2 regions of the Streptomyces capillispiralis genome follow, and region 2 is predicted to be linked to the other one. Evidence: riboswitches for the same ligand, from Rfam matches in the RefSeq annotation. Region 2 holds a riboswitch; the other holds the start of a gene.

Region 1 (3,400 bases), 1.5 Mb from region 2:
GCCCATGCGCTCGAACTGGGTCAGGGACGGCCGGATCAGATGGCCGCGGGCCAGGCGGAGCTGGGCGGTGCGGTAGATCGCGGCGGCCATCCGGCCGAGGGCCTGGCCGTCCTGGTGGCGGTGTTTGCGGACCCCGACGTCGACCTGGGCCAGGGCGTCCAGGCCGACCAGGTGCAGGGCGTCGACCAGCATGCCCAGCTCGACGCCGTACCCGACGGGGAAGGGGAGCTGTTCCAGGAGGGTGCGGCGGGCCGCGTACTCGCCGCCCAGCGGCTGGACGAAGCCGGCCAGCCGGGGCCAGTGCATGTTCAGCAGCGGGCGGGCCATCAGCTCCGTCACCCGGCCGCCCTGGCCGGCGGCGGCCGTGCCGGAGGCGGGTCCGTCGGACACCGTGAGGGGACGGTCGTACATGGCCTTGACCAGGTGCACGTCCGGGTCGGTGAGGAGCGGGCCGACGATGCCGGAGACGAAGTCGGCGGAGAAGTCCCGCAGGTCCGCGTCGACGAAGCAGACGATGTCGCCGGAGGTGACCAGCAGGGACCGCCACAGCACCTCGCCCTTGCCGGGCACCGCCGGTATCCGGGGCAGGATCGCGTCCCGGTGCACCACGGTGGCGCCCGCCGCCGCCGCCACCTCGGCCGTGCGGTCGGTCGAGCCCGAGTCGACCACCACGACCTCGTCGACCAGCGGGGCCCGCTCCACCAGCTCGCGCCGGATGACCGACACGATCGAGCCGACCGTCGCCTCCTCGTTGAGCGCGGGCAGCACCACGCTCACCGTCTGGCCCGTGGCGCGCTTCGCGGCCAGGACCCGGTGGAGCGGGCGGTCGGCCACCGACCAGGAACGGTCGGCCAGCCAGCGCTCGACTTCTTCCAGCACGACTCCCGGGCTCCTCACTGGCCTGTGATCCATCTCGCGGTTCGGACGACTATCTCAACCATGCAGGCCGTCGGTTACAGTCTTGAACAACGCCGATGACCACCGCATGCCGGGGTCGTGGCGCCCACAACTGAACACCGCTCATCCAGAGGGGCAGAGGGATACGGCCCGATGAAGCCCCGGCAACCCTCCAGTCGGTTCTTGTCACACGGACGTGGCGAGGCTCCCGGCTAGGGAAGGTGCCAAATCCGTCTCACGGCGAGATGCGTCGTGAGGAAGATGAGGAGAAAGGGCCTCGCCTCACATGGCTGTGCAGACCGTTGCAAGCACCACCGATTCCGCCGCCGGCACCTCCGTCGACCTGGGCCCCGCCGCCGCGCTCTCCTGTCGCGAATGCGGCCACCGCGTCCCCCTCGGCCCCGTCTTCGCCTGCGAGGAGTGTTTCGGCCCGCTGGAGATCGCCTACGACTTCTCGGCCTACGACACCGAGGAGCTCCGCAAGCGGATCGAGGCGGGCCCCGCGAACATCTGGCGCTACGCGCCGCTGCTCCCCGTCCCGGCGGACGTGGCGACCAAGCCGAACATCAACCCCGGCTGGACCAAGCTCGTCCAGGCCGACAACCTCGCGCGTGAGCTCGGTGTCGACGCCGGCAAGCTGTTCGTGAAGGACGACTCCGGCAACCCGACGCACTCCTTCAAGGACCGCGTCGTCGCCCAGGCCATCGAGGCCGCCCGCGCCTTCGGCTTCACCACCCTGTCCTGCTCCTCCACCGGCAACCTCGCCGGCGCCGTCGGCGCCGCCGCCGCCCGGGCCGGCTTCCGTTCCTGCGTGTTCATCCCGCACGACCTGGAGCAGGGCAAGGTCGTCATGGCCGCCGTCTACGGCGGCGAGCTCGTCGGCATCGAGGGCAACTACGACGACGTGAACCGCTTCTGCTCCGAGCTGATCGGCGACCCGGCCGGCGAGGGCTGGGGCTTCGTCAACGTCAACCTGCGGCCCTACTACGCGGAGGGCTCCAAGACGCTCGCGTACGAGATCTGCGAGCAGCTCGGCTGGCGGTTGCCCGACCAGATCGTCGTCCCGATCGCCTCCGGCTCGCAGCTCACGAAGATCGACAAGGGTCTGCGGGAGCTGATCGAACTCGGTCTGGTCGAGGACAAGCCGTACAAGATCTTCGGCGCGCAGGCCGAGGGCTGCTCGCCGGTCTCCACCGCGTACAAGGCCGGCCACGACGTCGTCCGCCCGCAGAAGCCGAACACCATCGCCAAGTCGCTGGCGATCGGCAACCCGGCGGACGGGCCGTACGTGCTCGACATCGCGCGGCGCACCGGCGGTGCGGTGGAGGACGTGACGGACGAGCAGGTCGTCGACGCGATCGGGCTGCTCGCGCGGACGGAGGGCATCTTCGCGGAGACCGCGGGCGGTGTGACGGTCGGCGTGACCAGGAAGCTCCTGGAGAGCGGGGCGCTGGACCCGTCGCTGACGACGGTGGTCCTCAACACGGGTGACGGTCTGAAGACGCTCGACGCGGTGGCCGGGACGGGCATGACCGCGACGATCCGCCCCACCCTGGAGTCGTTCCGCGAGGCCGGGCTCGTTTAGCAGGCCGTTCCATCCGACCGGAGGTTTTCCAAGTGAGCGTTACCGTCCGCATCCCGACCATCCTGCGCACCTACACCGGTGGGCAGGCCGAGGTGAACGCCGAGGGGGCCACCCTGGGCGAGGTCATCGAGGACCTGGAGAAGAACCACACCGGCATCGCCGCCCGGGTCCTGGACGACCAGGGCAAGCTGCGCCGGTTCGTCAACGTCTACGTCAACGACGACGACGTCCGCTTCGAGCAGGGCCTGGAGACCGCCACCCCCGACGGCGCCGGCGTCTCCATCATCCCGGCGGTCGCCGGCGGCTGATCATTACCATCGGTAATGGCGGTTACCGAACGTTCAGGACATTGCCCCCTCCGTAAGAGAAGCGGAGGGGGCAATTCCATTGGGTTGAGCGCGGTAGAGTTGGGGAACGCGCTCCCGGTCCACTGATCGGAAACCCTGAATTCCTGCCGTACGCCCGACTGGATGTAGCCAAAGTGCGGGCACCTTCCGTGGCATTTGCGGCCTTTGCGTGGCCCGACTTGCCCAGAATTCAGGCGAATTCTCGCCATATTCCGGACCGCCCGCGTCCAGATTTCTCGTCCGATTGACCTGTTGCAGACGGCAGTTGGACAGATACATTCGGCCGCGGTCGACGCGTTCCGGCGCACGCCCCCAACCGTTTGGGGGGTGAGGTCTGACCCGGATCCGCGAAGTGTGGATCTGTGCAAGGGCCAGTAATAGGGGAGTTAGGCATGGCTCAGGGCACCGTCAAGTGGTTCAACGCGGAGAAGGGGTACGGCTTCATCGCGGTCGACGGTGGTGCGGATGTTTTCGTCCACTACAGCGCGATCCAGATGGACGGCTACCGCACCCTCGAAGAAGGCCAGCGGGTCGAGTTCGAGATCTCGCAGGGTCAGAAGGGCCCGCAGGC
Region 2 (3,400 bases):
CCCGGATCGCGTTCAGGGACTTCTCACCGGGCGCCGCCTCGGGGGCCCCGCACTCGCCCTGGCTCTGCGGGTCGCTGCCGAGCAGCGTGCGCACCAGCGGGTGCGCGCAGAACAGCCCGTCCCGCACGCCGATGCCGTACTCGGCGGACAGCGCGGCGGCGAAGTGGGAGCTGTTCCAGCCCTCGACGACGAAGGAGAGCACGCCCACCCGCGGGGCGTCGTCCCCGAACAGCGACAGGAACCGCACCTCGGGCACGTCCGCCAGCCCCTCGCGCACGGTGCGGATCAGCTGCTCCTCGCGGGCGGTCAGGGTGTCGAACCCGGCCTCGGTGAGCGCCTTGCAGGCGGAGGCGATGGCGTACGCACCGATGACGTTGGGCGAGCCGGCCTCGTGGCGGGCGGCGCCGTCGTGCCACTCCACGTCCACTCCCCCGTCCGCGCGCCGGGTGACGCTGCGGCTCGCGCCGCCGCCCGCGAGGTAGGGCTCGGCCCGGCGCAGCCAGTCGGCGCGGCCGGCCAGCACACCGGAGCCGAAGGGCGCGTACAGCTTGTGCCCGCTGAACGCCACCCAGTCGACGTCGAGTTCGCGGACGCTCACCGGGTGGTGCGGGGCGAGCTGGGCGGCGTCCAGCACAATCCGGGCGCCGTGCGCGTGGGCGGCGGCGGCCAGTTCCCGTACCGGCCACAGCTCGCCGGTGACGTTGGAGGCGCCGGTGACGCAGACCAGGGCGGGCCCGTGCGGATCGCGGCCGGCGAGGGCGCGCTCCAGGGTCTCCACGGCCCGGCGCGGGCTGTCCGGGGCGTCGAGGCAGGTGACGCGGGCACCGCGCCAGGGCAGCAGGGAGGCGTGGTGCTCGGTCTCGAAGACGAAGACCTCGCAGCCCTCCGGGAGGGCGCCGGCGAGCAGGTTGAGGGAGTCGGTGGTGGACCGGGTGAAGACGACCTGGTCTCCGGTGCGGCAGCCGAGGAACTCGCCGACGGTCCGGCGGGCGTTCTCGAACAGGTCGGTGGAGAGCTGCGAGAGGTATCCGGCGCCCCGGTGGACGCTGCCGTAGTACGGCGCGTACGCGGCCACGTCGTCCCAGACGCGCTGGAGGGCGGGCGCGCTGGCCGCGTAGTCGAGGGCGGCGTAGGTGACCTCGCCGCCGGTGACCAGCGGGACGGTGACATCCCGCCCCAGAACGGGCAGCGGGGCACAAACGGACTGGTCGGCGGCAGCGGTGGCGACGGACATGGCGGAACTCCCGGTGAGGCAGGCGGAATCCCCGCGCGAGCGCTGGGCGCTCAAGCACGGTGGGGAAGGAGAAAAGGGTGTGCGGAGGCGGGGCTCTGCGGCCCTAGCGCATTCGCTTGCTCACGGAAGGCTCCTCGACGACCAGGACCCCTGGCTCACGAGGGGTCCGCGCTTGCCGTGCGCCTTGCTGCGCACGGCCTTGTCTTCACCCGGGGCACCCCGCCACGGACGGAGGGTTGCCGGACAGCCGGCCGGGGCCTGATGGCTGTCACTCATGACCTGGGCAGGAACGTACGCGAAATGATCGATGTCCCGCAACCCGTGTCCGGATCGCGGGACATCATCGCGAGACTTCGCGGGACGACTCCCGGCGGGGGGCTACGCGTTGCTGACGGCCACCCAGCGCTCCAGGACCCGCCGGGCGGCTCCCGAGTCGATCGCCTCGGCCGCCTGCGCCATGCCGGCGCGGATCTGCTCCGCCAGGGAGCCGGAGCCCGGCTCCAGGGCGACCAGCGCCGCCGCCGAGTTCAGCAGCACCGCGTCCCGCACGGGGCCCGGCTCGCCGTCCAGCAGCCGCCGGGCGACCTCCGCGTTGTAGGAGGCGTCGGCGCCGCGCAGGGCCTCCACGGGCACCAGCTCGATGCCGACCTCGCGCGGGTCGAAGGTCTGCTCCTCGACCTTGCCGTCCCGGACCACCCACACCCGGGAGGTGGCGGTGGTGGTCAGCTCGTCCAGGCCGTCGTCACCGCGGAACACCAGCGTGGAGTTGCCGCGCTCGGCGAAGACACCGGCCATGATCGGGGCCATCCGCGGGTCGGCCACGCCGACCGCCTGGGCCCTGACGCGGGCCGGGTTGGCCAGCGGGCCGAGGAAGTTGAACACCGTGCGGATGCCGAGCTGGCCGCGCGCGGCGGCCACGTGGCGCAGCGCCGGGTGGAACTTCACCGCGAAGCAGAAGGTGATGCCGGCCTCCTCGGCGACCTCGGCGACCCGCCGCGGGGTCAGCTCCAGGTTGACGCCGAGTTTCTCCAGGACGTCGGAGGCGCCGGACGCGGAGGACGCGGCCCGGTTGCCGTGCTTGACGACCTTCGCGCCGGTGCCGGCCACGACGATCGAGGACATGGTGGAGATGTTCACCGTCTTCGCGCCGTCGCCGCCGGTGCCGACGATGTCGACGGTGGCCCCGGGCACCTCGATCACGTTGGCGTGGTCGTACAGCGCCCGTACGCAGCCGCTGATCTCCTCGACGGTCTCGCCCTTGGCCCGCAGGGAGACCGCGAACCCGGCGATCTGCGCGTCGGTCGCCTCCCCGCGCATGATCAGGTCCATCGCCCAGGCGGTGTCGTCGGCGGACAGGTCGCGGCCGTCCAGCAGTCCGTTCAGCAGGGCGGGCCAGGAGCGGCCCGCCGCGTTGTCGCCTCCAGCGGGGGTCACAGCGCTCATGGCCGCTCCTGATGGTCGTAGGGGTTCCAGGGACCACCCTATCCAGGTCCGGGGACGGCGAAGGGCCCCCGTCCGCAGAACGGACGGGGGCCCTTCGCCGTCGTGTGGCGACGCCGGTGGAGCGGTGGGGATCAGTGGTGGCCGTGGCCGCTGGTGATCTCCTTGTACTCCTCGACGGTGGGCTTCGCGATCTGCGCTTCCTCGCCGTAGTAGCCCTTGCTCAGCTTGGCGCGCAGCTTCTCGCTCGCCTTCACCTTGCGCCGGACGCCGTTCTCGTCGACCGTCGGGCCGATCTCGACCGGCTTGTACTGCTCGTGCGCGGTGAGGGTGTGCAGCTGCTCCTGGCTGAGCGGCTCGTGGACCTCGATGAACTCGCCGTGCGGCAGGCGCTTGATGATGCCCGACTCGCGGCCGTGCAGCACCTTGTCCTTGTCCCGGCGCTGGAGGCCGAGGCAGATCCGCTTGGTGACGATGAACGCCAGGACCGGGGCGACGAAGAACGCGACCCGGACGAACCAGGTGATGGCGTTGATCGACAGGTGGAAGTGGGTGGCCCAGATGTCGTTGCCACCACCGACCAGGAGCACGAAGTACAGCGTGATCCAGGCGACGCCGAAGGCGGTGCGCGTCGGGGCGTTGCGCGGGCGGTCCAGGATGTGGTGCTCGCGCTTGTCGCCGGTGACCCAGGACTCGATGAACGGGTACACCGCGATGGCGACCAGG

Evidence for each region. Region 2 has a riboswitch for S-adenosylmethionine ahead of FHX78_RS25690 (aminotransferase class V-fold PLP-dependent enzyme). Riboswitches for the same ligand answer to the same signal wherever they lie in the genome.
Region 1: linked by a shared signal. The riboswitch ahead of thrC (threonine synthase) and the one ahead of FHX78_RS25690 (aminotransferase class V-fold PLP-dependent enzyme) in region 2 are both predicted to bind S-adenosylmethionine.

What each region holds. Positions count from the first base shown of each region.
Region 1 covers NZ_VIWV01000001.1:4,360,687-4,364,086, forward strand. The annotation lists gene FHX78_RS18875 (glucosyl-3-phosphoglycerate synthase) at 1-879, opposite strand, end outside; SAM riboswitch class I at 1,018-1,165, shown strand; gene thrC (threonine synthase) at 1,184-2,482, shown strand; gene FHX78_RS18885 (ubiquitin-like small modifier protein 1) at 2,515-2,790, shown strand; gene FHX78_RS18890 (cold-shock protein) at 3,222-3,400, shown strand, end outside.
Region 2 covers NZ_VIWV01000001.1:5,902,046-5,905,445, reverse strand. The annotation lists gene FHX78_RS25690 (aminotransferase class V-fold PLP-dependent enzyme) at 1-1,234, opposite strand, end outside; SAM riboswitch class IV at 1,398-1,514, opposite strand; gene trpD (anthranilate phosphoribosyltransferase) at 1,613-2,677, opposite strand; gene qcrB (cytochrome bc1 complex cytochrome b subunit) at 2,809-3,400, opposite strand, start outside.